Desulfopila inferna: one gene and its partner. The protein of the gene in region 1 interacts with the protein of each later gene in a pairwise test. Links are inferred from orthologs where the notes say so. Each region holds a gene or a part of one and is shown on either strand. Other genes may lie near its edges.

Evidence for each region.
Region 2: the proteins of rplA (region 1) and thrS interact in binary tests that used the Escherichia coli proteins (3 or more experiments, as listed by UniProt). The link is inferred for Desulfopila inferna from one-to-one orthologs.

The regions. Positions count from the first base shown.
Region 1 is NZ_JAFFQE010000005.1:285,868-292,721, forward strand. Bases 316-3,197 are described here. They hold rplA (50S ribosomal protein L1), read right to left. Parts: upstream 2,168-3,197; coding sequence 1,463-2,167; downstream 316-1,462. Other genes in these bases: rplL (50S ribosomal protein L7/L12), read right to left, coding at 324-701; rplJ (50S ribosomal protein L10), read right to left, coding at 748-1,275; rplK (50S ribosomal protein L11), read right to left, coding at 2,227-2,652; nusG (transcription termination/antitermination protein NusG), read right to left, coding at 2,756-3,197. Also shown: more of nusG, read right to left, coding at 3,198-3,289; preprotein translocase subunit SecE, read right to left, coding at 3,369-3,620; rpmG (50S ribosomal protein L33), read right to left, coding at 3,786-3,935; tuf (elongation factor Tu), read right to left, coding at 4,020-5,210; quinone-interacting membrane-bound oxidoreductase complex subunit QmoC, read right to left, coding at 5,939-6,854. UniProt on the Escherichia coli protein: One of the primary rRNA binding proteins, it binds very close to the 3'-end of the 23S rRNA. Forms part of the L1 stalk. It is often not seen in high-resolution crystal structures, but can be seen in cryo_EM and 3D reconstruction models.
Region 2 is NZ_JAFFQE010000007.1:242,587-249,461, forward strand. Bases 1-2,903 are described here. They hold thrS (threonine--tRNA ligase), read right to left. Parts: upstream 2,465-2,903; coding sequence 536-2,464; downstream 1-535. Other genes in these bases: infC (translation initiation factor IF-3), read right to left, coding at 1-478; recR (recombination mediator RecR), read right to left, coding at 2,768-2,903. Outside these bases: more of recR, read right to left, coding at 2,904-3,370; JWG88_RS17190 (YbaB/EbfC family nucleoid-associated protein), read right to left, coding at 3,377-3,694; dnaX (DNA polymerase III subunit gamma/tau), read right to left, coding at 3,718-5,532; tRNA adenosine(34) deaminase TadA, read right to left, coding at 5,939-6,409; JWG88_RS17215 (sigma-54-dependent transcriptional regulator), read left to right, coding at 6,542-6,875. UniProt on the Escherichia coli protein: Catalyzes the attachment of threonine to tRNA(Thr) in a two-step reaction: L-threonine is first activated by ATP to form Thr-AMP and then transferred to the acceptor end of tRNA(Thr). The rate-limiting step is amino acid activation in the presence of tRNA.

The DNA of each region.
Region 1 (6,854 bases):
CATGATATTTTAACTGGTTAGGTGGGGAAAAAATGACCTGCTGCCGATGACCTGATTGTAAAAGCAGCAAAGTTGAAAACAAAAAAAAGAAGATGCTCTGCCGAAAATAGAGTTTAGGGTCATAATCCCAGCCATAGTATTTGATATTTTCAATGCAATAGCGAAAACAGGCTAAAACCACTCCAAATCACTGAATGTACGTTCTTTCTCAAGATATCTTCTTGTTGAACTCCGAAAATACAACACGCTACGTGGCGATGCCCGTAGCGTGTTGCTAAAAACAGACGGATATCCCTTGGCGGAATATCCTTAATGCGTGGGAATTATTTGATCTCGATAACTCCACCAACTGCTTCGATCTTGCCTTTGATTTCCTCAGCCTCTTCTTTGGTAACGCCTTCCTTGATGGGCTGGGGTGCATCCTCAACAAGAGCTTTTGCTTCTTTGAGCCCGAGGCTTGTGATAGCACGAACCTCTTTAATGACCTTGATTTTCTGGTCGCCGGCACCCGCGAGAATGACGTCAAATTCAGTCTTCTCTTCGACTTCAGCTACCGCCGGACCTGCACCTGCAGCGGCTACGGCAACGGGGGCAGCTGCGGAAACACCAAACTTCTCCTCAAACTCCTTGATAAGTTCGGAGAGCTCAAGTACTGACATATTAGCAATAAATTCAATTACATCTTCTTTTGTTACAGCCATTGTTCATACCTCTTCGTTAGATAAATTTGTCTGGTACCGGTTGGTATTAATGCTCAACCTGTTCTTTCTTTTCCTTGAGAGCCTGTAGTCCATATACAAATGTTCTGGGAACTCCGGAGAGAACCTGAACCAGACCGGTAGGCACGCCATTAAGCACGGAAAGCAGCTGACTCAGCAATACATCCTTAGTCGGCAGCTTGGATAGAGCAACAAACTCTTCCGGACCTAACTTTTTCCCCTCAAGAACGGCTGACCTGATAACAAATTTATCATGGTCTTCTGCAAATTTTGCCAACGCTTTTGCAGGTCCGACAGGATCATCATACGCCATTACTACGGCTGTAGTTCCCGTGAAATCATCACTGAGAACGTTACTCTCTGTCTCTGTAACCGCTCTTCTCAGGAGAGTGTTTTTGGCGACGCGAATCTCTGAGTCTACTTTTTTCAGCTCTATCCGAATTTTCTGCAACTGAGTGACAGTGAGGCCGCGATAGTCCGCTACCACAGAAAATTTAGATTTACTGAAGGATTCATTCAGTTCAGAGATAATTGCCGCTTTCTCTTCACGATTCAAAGCACTCCTCCTACTTTAAGTTTATGTCGTTAGATACAGCAGTTACAGCAAGATTGTTGGTTTACATATTTTCAGAGGCTGCAAACCGTCTCGGCAGGTGGTAAAGAACCGATTAAACTCTTCAGTGCCTGCTGTCTTCGACTATACACTACACCATCAATCATGGTGCAGAACCTCAAATACACATTTATTTCAGCAATGCCCTTACATCGACCGGCTCGACCTTGAAGCCGGGGCTCATGGTCGTAGATACGGCAATACTTCGTAAATAAATTCCTTTACTGGAGCTGGGTTTAAGCTGAATCAACTTGCCGATAAAGGCGAGTATATTTTCAAGAATCTTTTCTTTGCCAAAGGACACTTTCCCCACTCCTGCATGGACTATGCCTGCCTTGTCCACGCGAAAATCAACTTTTCCGGATTTAATTTCTGCAACCACATTGGCAATATCGAAAGTTACGGTCCCAAGCTTGGCATTGGGCATCAGGTTACGTGGTCCAAGTATCCGTCCGATTTTTCCTACTGTTCCCATCATATCGGGGGTGGCTACCGTTTTATCGAACTCCAGCCAGCCTCCCTGAATTTTTTCAACAAGATCATCAGAACCGACATAGTCAGCGCCGGCTTCTTTTGCCTCTGTCTCTTTTTCACCTTTGGCGAAAACAAGAACCCGAGTCTCTTTGCCGGTGCCATGTGGCAAGACGACAGAGGAGCGAATCATCTGATCAGCATGACGGGGGTCAACACCAAGCTTGACGGCAATATCAAAGGTCTCATCAAATTTGGCATATGATGCTTTGAGAGCGTATTCAATGCCCTCATTCAAAGTATATAGTTTTGTTTTATCAACTGTTTCAAGTATCTTTCTATAATTTTTTCCGCGCTTCGGCATATCAGCCTCCTACTATAGAAAAGGATCAGGTCCTTTCGAGTAGTAAATAATTTTAAAATTTAGTCAATCACGGTAATTCCGGCGCTTCTTGCAGTGCCCTCGATGATCTTCATTGCACTCGCGACATCATAAGCGTTCAGGTCAGGCATCTTTATCTCGGCAATCTCGCGGATTTTATCCCGCTTAATCTCCGCGACACGTTCCAGCTTAGGATTTCCGGAACCTTTTTTAAGGTTTACAGCCTTCAGCAAAAGCACGGACGCCGGCGGCGTCTTGGTTATGTAACTGAAAGATCTATCCTGATACACGGTGATAACGACTGGCACAATGGTGTCACCCATTGATTGGGTTTTTGCATTAAATGCCTTGCAAAATTCCATGATATTCACACCGTGCTGGCCGAGAGCCGGGCCAACGGGAGGCGACGGGTTGGCTTTGCCCGCAGGAATCTGCAATTTAATGTATGCCATTACTTTTTTGGCCATTGTTCACTCCAACTATCAACTTGTTAAAAACAAAAATGTTCTGATAGGCAGACTTCCCCAACAGATACATTCACAACCTATGCTATTTCGTCACATGACGAATTTAGGTATTTGAAACCTGCACAAATTCCAGCTCCACCGGGGTCTCTCTGCCAAAGATTGAAACCATAACCCTGACTCGGCCCTTTTCCGGAAAAACCTCGTCGACTACACCCTGGAAATTAGCAAAAGGACCATCGATGACTCGAACAACTTCGCCTATATCAAAAATGACCTTAGGCCGTGGTCGCTCGGATCCATCACGTATGCGCCCGATTATTTTTCCAGCATCTTCATCAGAAAGAGGGATAGGATCTTTGTCGCCACCTACAAATCCGACAACACGGGGCATATTCTCATGAATGGTATGCCAGGTAGTATCGTTTAAATCCATACTAACAAGCATATAGCCGGGAAAGAACCGGCGTGAAGATGTTTTTCTGGCGCCTTTTATCATTTCAACGACTTGCTCGGTCGGAACTAAAATCTCACCAAAATATTCCTCCAGTCCGTCTTTTCTGATCCTTTCCTCGAGAGTAGCCTTTACCCTTTCTTCAAAGCCAGAGTGAACCTGAAGTATGTACCATTGTCTTGCCATCGTAATGTCTACCCAGCCTGAGTTTTATTTATGCAACAAGGAGGTTGCTTACCAATACTAATCCTGCCTTTCTCTCTCGTTAACTGCGGAGGAGATAAGAGACAAGTTTACCAAGAAGCAGATCAACGGACCCCAGATAGATGGCAACCACCACAGTAAGCACGATAACAATCCCTGTCAGCCCCATTGTGACTTTCTTGTCAGGCCAAACGATCTTGGTGAATTCTACCTGAACCTCTTTGATGAACTTTTTGATTTGAGCTGGTGAGTATGGAGACTTTTTCTCTGTTTTTTCAACAGCATTCTTTTTCGATTTTTCTTTTTGTGCCATACTCGTTGCCATTCCTTGTAGTTAGCAGTTTCTTGAAATTCATTCCGAAAAAGCGAAACTACTCTGATGTAAGTCAACAGTGGCAGGCCAGGAGGGACTCGAACCCCCAACATCCGGATTTGGAGTCCGGCACTCTACCAATTAGAGTTACTGGCCTGCAAGTTCCTATTTTGTCTCTTTATGCGGGGTATGAACCCTGCAAAACGGACAATACTTGCTGAACTCCAGCTTATTAGGAGTGTTTCTCTTGTTTTTTGTGGTTGTGTAATTACGACGTTTACATGTGCCACATGCAAGAGTAATAATGTCTCTCATTACGATCCCATCCCTATAAAAAAAGAACCCGGCTCCATTGTTTGTGACAAGGGAGCTGGGTATTGTAATACCTGCCGACTACCTTTACTCTACGATTTCACTGATAACGCCGGCACCTACGGTACGCCCACCCTCACGGATGGCGAAACGAAGACCTGCATCCATGGCGATGGGAGTAATCAATTCCGCAGTCACCGAGACATTGTCACCAGGCATTACCATTTCCACTCCGTCGGGAAGGGTGACTATTCCGGTAACATCTGTAGTCCTGAAATAAAACTGCGGACGATAGCCATTGAAAAACGGGGTGTGACGACCGCCCTCCTCTTTACCGAGGATGTAGCACTCCGCTTTAAACTTGGTGTGCGGGGTAATGGAACCCGGCTTGGCCAATACCTGACCGCGCTCGATCTCATCACGCTTGACACCGCGAAGCAGTGCGCCGATATTATCTCCGGCCTGGCCTTCATCAAGAAGTTTTCTGAACATCTCAACGCCGGTACATACGGTTTTCTGGGTCTTGCGAACACCAACAATCTCTACCTCTTCACCAACCTTGATCACACCGCGTTCAATACGACCGGTGGCAACCGTACCACGACCGGAAATAGAGAAAACGTCTTCAACAGGCATCAGGAAAGGCTTGGCGATATCACGCTCAGGCTCGGGGATATAATTATCAACAGCGTCCATGAGATCCCAGATACATTTCGCAGCGGCTTCATCGTCAGGATTCTCCAGCGCCTTCAGCGCTGAGCCCTGAATGATGGGAATGTCGTCGCCCGGGAATTCATAGGCATCGAGCAGTTCGCGCAGTTCCATTTCGACAAGCTCGATGAGTTCTTCATCGTCAACCATGTCACACTTGTTAAGAAAGACAACGATTGCAGGAACACCTACCTGACGGGCAAGAAGGATATGCTCCCGGGTCTGCGGCATGGCACCGTCGGTTGCGGCAACCACCAGAATCGCGCCGTCCATCTGTGCCGCACCGGTGATCATGTTTTTGATATAGTCGGCATGGCCGGGACAGTCGACGTGAGCATAATGACGCTTCGCTGTTTCGTACTCGACGTGCGCTGTGGCGATGGTGATCCCACGTTCTTTCTCTTCCGGTGCCTTATCGATCTCGCTGAAATCGGTGAATTCAGCCTGACCTTTTAAAGACAACACCCGAGTGATAGCTGCCGTCAAAGTAGTTTTTCCATGATCGATATGACCGACGGTTCCTACATTAACATGCGGTTTGGTCCTTTCAAATTTTTGCTTTGACATTTTCTTGTCTCCTCAGGCCATTAATAATTGATTCAGGTTGTGTATCCGCCTGTGGAGCCCACGACCGGATTTGAACCGGTGACCTCATCCTTACCAAGGATGCGCTCTACCAACTGAGCTACGTGGGCGCCATTGTTCATGCGAAAAAAAAATGGAGCGGGAAACGAGACTCGAACTCGCAACCCTCAGCTTGGAAGGCTGATGCTCTACCAATTGAGCTATTCCCGCTTTAAAATATTTTCCAAATGAAGAAGAGAGATGGTGGAGGGGGGAGGATTCGAACCTCCGAAGGCTTGGCCGACAGATTTACAGTCTGTTCCCTTTGACCGCTCGGGAACCCCTCCATACAGAACATCGAAAATTTGATGTTGCTTTTTAATCTCTCAAAAACACTTTGTAAAGCTTTTTTTTCTGGAGCTGGCGATGGGACTTGAACCCGCAACCTGCTGATTACAAATCAGCTGCTCTGCCAATTGAGCTACGCCAGCTTACAAAACTATAGAATATACTTATTCCGACACAGGAAAGCAATCATTTTTTTAAGTGTTTTGTAAAAATCCATTAACCACAGGATTGGCTGTTCTCTCCTTCAGGCATTGATGCACCACACCAAAAGATTTTACGGATTTCCGTCTGCCAACACAAATAAGTACACTAAAGCAAAAAAAAAGGACCGGAAGTAAATCCGATCCTCTTTTTAATATTCTGCGATGAAAATAGCGAAGGTGCTAACCAATTGCGGTCTTGGCGAAAGCACTTTCTCGATATTTCTCGAAGGCCATAGCAAACGTCCTATATACTATATGAGCAAATTTGGTGTACGGCATATAGAGAAAAAGCATCATGACGGTTACAAGATGAAGGAAATAGATAATATGGCCGAAGGTCGCAAGTCCGGCCCAACGGAAAACCTCGGCAAGCAGGCCGGTAACACCGACTGCCATGATTTCCCAGATAAGAAACCAGTCATAGAAATTTCCTTGAATACCGGCATTCTTCTCTTTTTCGGACCGGGATGTCCAGAGGATATACATGCCGTAGATAAGTGCAATAGCGGAAACATTACCTAACAACTTAACAGGATTCCAGAATGTCATCGGCCCGTGAAACTGGGGCCAGAACAGTCCAAGAATATCATTGGCGAACAATGACCAGAGAGTAACGACAAAAAGACCAATAAAGGCGAAAACCAGCGGCTTATGCCCTTTTTTCCTATCGGTATTGACAGTACATTCATCAAAGCGGTTATGGTTGAGAATCTCCTTGATTGAAGGCCAGAGAAATTGTTGAACAAACTGAACGGTGGAAGGTTTATAATCAGGATTGAGATCATGTTTTGACGCCATTCCCTTCCACAGATTGCGAATTCCCATGTACGCCGAAAAAATGGCGAGCCCCGCAGCCGGCACGGAGAACAGAACTATAAAAAAGATATTTTTGGCATACCAGTGAAAATCCCAGTGACCAAACATACGCTGATATCCATAGCCCGCCTCAAAATTGGCATTCCAGTTATCCATAAGACCACCGGATATGAACCATAAAACGAGAATAATGACGGAGGGAATACCGATCAGCAACGGCAGTCCTTTAGCATTGGAAGCCAGGTTTGCCAGACCTCTCGGCCACGCATAAAAATTGTAG
Region 2 (6,875 bases), on another replicon or contig:
CTTCGTCTTCTAGTTCCTCGGCAATTTTCTGCATTGCTTCCATGCCGATGGATTGTGAGTAGACAATCTCGCGGCCACGGAATCGCATGGTAATCTTAACCTTATTTTTTTGTGCCAGGAACTTTCTGATATTTTTGATCTTGAAGTTAAGATCGTGTTCCTCTGTTTTGGGCCGAAACTTGATTTCCTTGGTTTCAACCGTCGTCTGCTTTTTCTTGGCTTCCTGCTGTTTTTTCTTTTGTTCGTAGCGGAACTTATCATAGTTCATGATCCGGCATACCGGAGGACTGGCGTTTGCAGACACCTCTACCAGATCAAGTCCCTCATCATAAGCTTTCTCCAGTGCATCTTTGGAGGTGAAGATTCCGAGCTGTTCGCCGTCCGCGCCTATAAGTCGCACTCTTTCGTGGCGAATTTTATCATTGATAACAGCTTTATCATCCCTCTGGACCGGAGCTTGTTTGCTTCGTCTGTTAATATCTATACCTCCTCTCTACGAACTTAATGAATAGTGTGCCAATGTAGTTGCGAATCCTCAGATACCGCGACCTTCCCGGCACTCCTCTATAATCTTTTCAATAAAATCAGTCGCCGGCATGGCAGGCAGGTTTTTACCGTCGCGCAGACGAACAGTGACAGTGCCGTCGTTTTTTTCCGCATCGCCGATAATGAGCATATAGGGAACCTTGGCAACCTGTGCTTCTCTGATTTTATAGTTCAATTTCTCGTTACGCAAATCTTTTTCGACGCGCAGGCCTGCTTTCCGCATTTGCTCGAAGACATCTTCGCAGTAGTCGATCTGCTCATCGGTGATATTCATGATGCGTGCCTGCACCGGTGCGAACCACAATGGAAAGACCCCGGCATAGTGCTCGATAAGCACACCGATGAATCTCTCAAGGGATCCCATCAGTGCTCTGTGGATCATGATGGGTTGATGTTCGGCATTATTCGAGCCGATGTAGCTTACCTCGAATCTGTCGGGCAGGTTGAAGTCCACTTGAATGGTGGAGCACTGCCAGGATCTGCCCAGCTGATCCTTGATTTTGATATCGATTTTGGGACCGTAGAATACACCTTCGCCCGGATCAAGGGCATAAGCGAGTCCCTTCTTTTCCAGAGCCTGTTTCAGCGCTTCCGTAGCTTTATCCCAGTTGTCGTCGCTGCCGACATATTTTTCCGGTCTGGTGGAAAGATAAATGTCATATTCGCTGAAGCCGAAGGTTTTGAGAATATGCAGGTTGAGGTTGAGTATATTGAAAATCTCCTCTTCCAGCTGATCCGGCCTGCAGAAAATATGGGCATCGTCCTGAGTGAAGCCGCGCACCCGGAGAAGACCGTGAAGGGCTCCGGCCCGCTCATAGCGGTAGACGGTGCCGAGCTCGGCCCAGCGCAGGGGGAACTCACGATAACTCCGCTTCCGTGAATTGTACACGCCTATATGGAATGGGCAATTCATCGGCTTAAGCTGGTACTGCACGTCGTCAATGGCCATGGGAGAATACATGTTCTCGCCGTAGAAATCGAGATGTCCCGAGGTTTTCCATAGATCCTGACGGGCTATATGCGGAGTGTAGAGCAGTTCATAGCCATGCCGGTAGTGCTCGTCTTTCCAGTAATCCTCAATCAAGCGGCGCAGTTGCGAACCTTTGGGCTGCCAGAGGATGAGTCCCGGACCGATCTGATCCTGGATGGTGAAAAGTTCCAGCTCCTTGCCCAGCTTACGGTGGTCTCGTTTCTTGGCCTCTTCGAGGGCATTGAGATATTTTTTCAGCGCCTTTTTGTCATAGAAGGCGGTGCCGTAGATCCTCTGCAGTACATCTTTTTTTTCGTCTCCCCTCCAGTAGGCGCCTGCAACCCTGAGGAGCTTAAACGCCTGAATGGGAGTGGTGTCGGGAAGATGTGGACCGCGGCACAGATCAGTAAAGTCGTCGAGCTGATAGGTGGAAATTTGCTCGCCGCGCAGATCTTCGATTATTTCGAGCTTATATTTTTCGTCTTCCCGGGCAAACTTATCCCTGGCTTCTTCAAAGGGCACAAGCTTACGCACAAATTCCGCTCTGCCCTGGATGATCTCGGACATTCGTTGTTCAATCGCCTCAAAATCATCGGGGCTGAATGGCTCTTTGCGCTGGAAGTCGTAATAGAAGCCGTTTTCGATGGCCGGGCCAATGGCAACCTTGACATCATCGCCGAATATATCGCGAACGGCCTTGGCCATGACATGAGCAGTGCTGTGACGCAGAACTTCCAATCCTTCTGCGGATTCTTTAGTAATGGGCGTAATTACACTATCTTTCTGCAGGGGAGTTTGAAGATCAACGACATTGCCTTCAATAGAAACGGCGACTACCTGCTTCCTCTGTTTATTGGACATCAGCTGACCAAGCACATCCTTGACAGGGGTAGCCTCAGGTACCTTCAGTTCTTCTCCATCGTGTAGTGATACGGTAATTTCAGCCATTTTTAAATTGTACTTCCACATAAAAACAAAGGCCAAAGTGTTGATTCCCGTTGACGAAAATCATTCCTTCAGCCTTCTATTTGGTAGGCGCGGGCGGGATTGAACCGCCGACATCCACCACGTCAAGGTGGCGCTCTCCCACTGAGCTACGCGCCTGCGAGCCTGATATTTCAATATGCCGCGCAGGTGACATATTGATGTGTAAACCTGATTCAATTACCAACATTTGCAGAAGGTGTCAAGCAAAATCCAAAATATATTACCAGAATAATACCACAATACTTGGCGCTTTTTTCACTCCTCCTAGAAGGCGGCAAGTCTGCCCTCTATTGCCCGGGAAAGGGTGTGGCTGTCAGCATATTTTATGTCCATACCCATGGGGATGCCATAAGCCAGACGGGTGACCTTGACATCAAGATCGTGCAGCTTGTCGATCAGATAGGAAGCGGTTGCTTCTCCTGGAACGGTTGAGCTTGTGGCGATGAGCACCTCCTTGACCACCCCGTTTCGGGAGCGGGCGATCAGCTCCCGTGTTTTTATCTCGTCGGGTCCGATGCCGTCTATGGGCGAGAGAACGCCGTGCAGGATATGATAGTGTCCGCGAAAAATCCCGGTTTTCTCAATGGCCATGAGATCACCCGCCTGTTCCACCACACAGACAAGTTCCGCGGTTCTGCGCGCATCTCCGCAGATGACGCAAGGGTCATTTTCGGAAAAGGCGAAACAGCTGGAACACAGCTGGATCGAGCCGTGCAGGGCGGCAAGGGCGGAAGACAGCTCGCCGGCCTCTGCCGGTGAACGCCTGAGAACATGCATAGCCAGCCTGGTTGCTGTTTTTTTGCCGATGCCGGGGAGTGTGGAAAATCCCTGGATGAGCCTATCGAGGGCCGGGGGAACGATTTGCATAATATCCTAAAACATATTGGAGAGACCGGGAAGGTTGAGGCCGCCGGTGAGCTGCTTCATCTCTTCCTTGCCGAGCTCTTTGGCCTTGCGCAAACCATCGTTGGTGGCGGCGACAATAAGATCCTGGAGCATCTCTTTTTCTTCGGCAGAGAGAATGGCGTCCTCAATGGTCATGGAAAGAACCTCGCCCTTGCCATTGACGATCACATTGACCATGCCGCCGCCGGCGCTGCCGGTGATGGTTTTAGAGGCGAGCTGTTCCTGAATCTCCGCCATTTTGGCCTGCATCTGCTGAGCCTGCTGCATAATGCTTTGTAAGTCCATAATATTTTCACTCACATTTGTTGTTATCTGCTTCGTGGGCCTATTCGAATATCCCCTATCTGGCCGTTGAAAATCTCTACCGCCATCTGCACCAGCGGGTCATGGGTAAGCTGCTGTCGTTTTCTGTGCGGACTCTCCGAATCATCGTCATCCTTGCCGTTGCTCAAGTCCGGGAGTATAAACCGTACAGTGAGGTCTTTTTGGAAAAAATCAAGGACGAATTCGGTAAGCAGCTTACGGTTATTCTTATTTCTGAGTAATGTGCAGATGGCCGGATCGTTGTAGTGCAGGTGCAGTTCGCCTTCTACTTCTTTGGCGGAAGCGGCGCGCTGGAGGTCCTGGGCCATCCACACCTTGCGCTCCTTGACATAAGCGGTGAATTCCATCCAGTCCTTGCGGACATCACGGATGTGCGGGTGTGGTTCCGGTACTGCGGGAGTCTCTTCGGTTTGCACTGGTTGTTCCTGCGGCGGCAGCGCTTTGGGCGGCTCGGTGTCAGGAGTCCTTACGGATGATTCTTGTGGTGGGGCAGAACAATCCGGTTCTTCGGGGAGCGGCGGCTCCTCATCCGATAGCGGAGGCACTTCATGCCACGGCGGCTGAAGTTCAGGCTGTGCTGGAGTTAACGGCGTATCCCGTTCGGGTTCAGTTTTTTTTTTGCCGGGATCCGTGCTGTCGGCAACCTCACGCTCTGCCGGAAGTGTGGCCATGAGGTTCTCGATCTTGCTCAAAAGTGCGGTAACGGGGATGACATTGCCGGCTTCGATAATTTTAAGAAAAGCTGTTTCCAGGGCAAGCCGGGGCTGGGTGGTGAAGCGCAGCTCCTCTGTTGCCTTCATGAGCAGGTCAAGTTTGAAATGGATGGTTTCGAAGGAATACTCGGCTGCGATTTTGCCGAAGTCGGTGATTTCAGCTTCCGGCAGGTCTATAAGTTCTCCGCAGTTCCCCAGCTTGACCAGAAGCACAGTCCTGAAACATTCGAGCAGGTCCGAAGTGAATCGTTTTATGTCGATGCCGTAGTCGAAGGCGCCTTCCAGTGCTTTCAGCGCGGTTACCCGGTCTTCGGCGAGAAGAGCCCTGGTGATGGTCATCAGGGTATTCCTGTCGATCAGACCGAGTACCTCAATGACATCTTCATGGCTGATGGTATTATCGCCGAAGGAGAACATCTGGTCCAGCAGGCTCAGGCCGTCTCTGACCGATCCCTCGGCTTCCCGGACGATGAGGGCCAGCGCGGCCGGGTCCAGGGATACCTTTTCCGAATTTGCGATTTTTTGAAAATGAGTCGTCAGGTCAGTTGTGCTGACTCTCTTGAGTTCGTAGCGCTGGCACCTGGAAAGGATGGTAATGGGGATTTTGTGCAGTTCGGTGGTGGCGAACATGAAATAGACATGCGCCGGCGGCTCTTCCAGTGTCTTTAGAAGTGCGTTAAAGGCCTCCGTAGTGAGCATGTGCACTTCATCAATGATGATAATTTTGTATGGCGATGAAGTCGGCAGAAAGCGTATCTTTTCCTTGAGCTCGCGGATTTCCTGAATGCCCCTGTTGGAGGCACCGTCTATTTCGTGTAGATCAAGGGAATGACCGCCTGTGATCTCGGCGCATGACCGGCATTGATTGCACGGTCGGGTTTCCGTGGTACTCTCGCAGTTTATAGCCTTGGCCATAATACGGGCAAGTGTCGTCTTGCCGACGCCCCTGACTCCTGAGAAAAGAATGGCGTGAGCGACGCGTTGTCGCAACAGGCTGTTCTGCAGGGTCTTGACCACCGGAATCTGGCCTACGACGTCGGTGAAGGACTGGGGGCGGTATTTTCGAGCGAGAACCAGGTAAGACATGAGTCACCGTTTCAGGAATTGAGCGTTAGCGATTACCGGAAAATACACGATGAATTGACGGGAGGCAATAAAAAGTGATAGCCGGGCAACCCTGCAGCACACCAAGAGGTTCACTACCGTTGCTTCCTTCCGGACCTGGCGGAGTTCGTGATTCTTCGTTGCACAGGACCCGGCTATCACACCAAATCTTGGCTGGCGTCTGCCCATTCCTGGACAAACACTTTCTGGCGGAGAGGGTGAGATTCGAACTCACGGTACTCTCGTACACACGCGTTCCAGGCGTGCACCTTAAGCCACTCGGTCACCTCTCCGTTTCTCTGTATCAATCAATATAAAATTGTGAGCCTGTATGTAAACCGTGTAATCAAATTATTCAATGAAAAAGTAGTCCATCGGCAAAAATTGTTCACGGACATTTTTTGCGGCGGCCAGCGAAAAAATCTTTCAATAACAAGGCGCATCTCTCTTCCAGAACTCCTCTGCTGATTTTCAGGGTATGGTTGAAGCGGCCGTCGCTGCCCATGGTATAACGTGATGTCAACGCCCCGGTTTTAGGGTCCGCAGCGCCGAAAACAACACGGCGGACGCGGGCGTGAAGAATTGCCCCGGCGCACATGGGGCAGGGTTCCAGGGTGACGTAGAGGGTAGTGTCCGGCAAACGATAGTTGCCAATTCTTGCCGCAGCCTGGCGCAATACGCGAATTTCGGCATGGGCGGTAGGATCATTCGTCGATATCGGCATGTTGCCTGCTTCGGCCAGAAGTAGATCGTCTCTGATAAGCACCGCGCCGACGGGAACCTCGCCGCCTTCTCTGGAAAGTACTGCCTGGTGCAGGGCTAATTCCATCCAGTACTCATCTTTCGTGATATTGTCCATATTATATTCATCAATCGAAAAAAATTGTAGAAAGTTGTGTTACCATTATTTGCATTTATGGCCGTTCTTGCTTATAAGATAAAGAGGCCAATTACAAATTGGAAACATAAATTACCCTGTTGTAATAAAACAATGTATACAATATTGATGTACGAACCGCAAAATGTTGCTCCGATTGATCCAGCTTTATTTGGGCAGTCCGACCTCATCTTTAAATCGGAAGCGAAGGATTTTCAAGTAGAGCTTGACCGGCGCCAGTTCGACCTGATCTTTCTGGAGATCAATTCTCAAAATGGCCACAATATGGAACTCCTCGAATATGCACACCGGAAGAGTCCTTATACTCCTATTATCATCACCAGCAAATCGGAAAGAGCTGACGTTGTCGTACAGGCGATGAATCGGGGAGCTTCCGATTTTTTAGTTCATCCGTTAACGGAAACACGCCTTGCCGTGGCCATGCGGA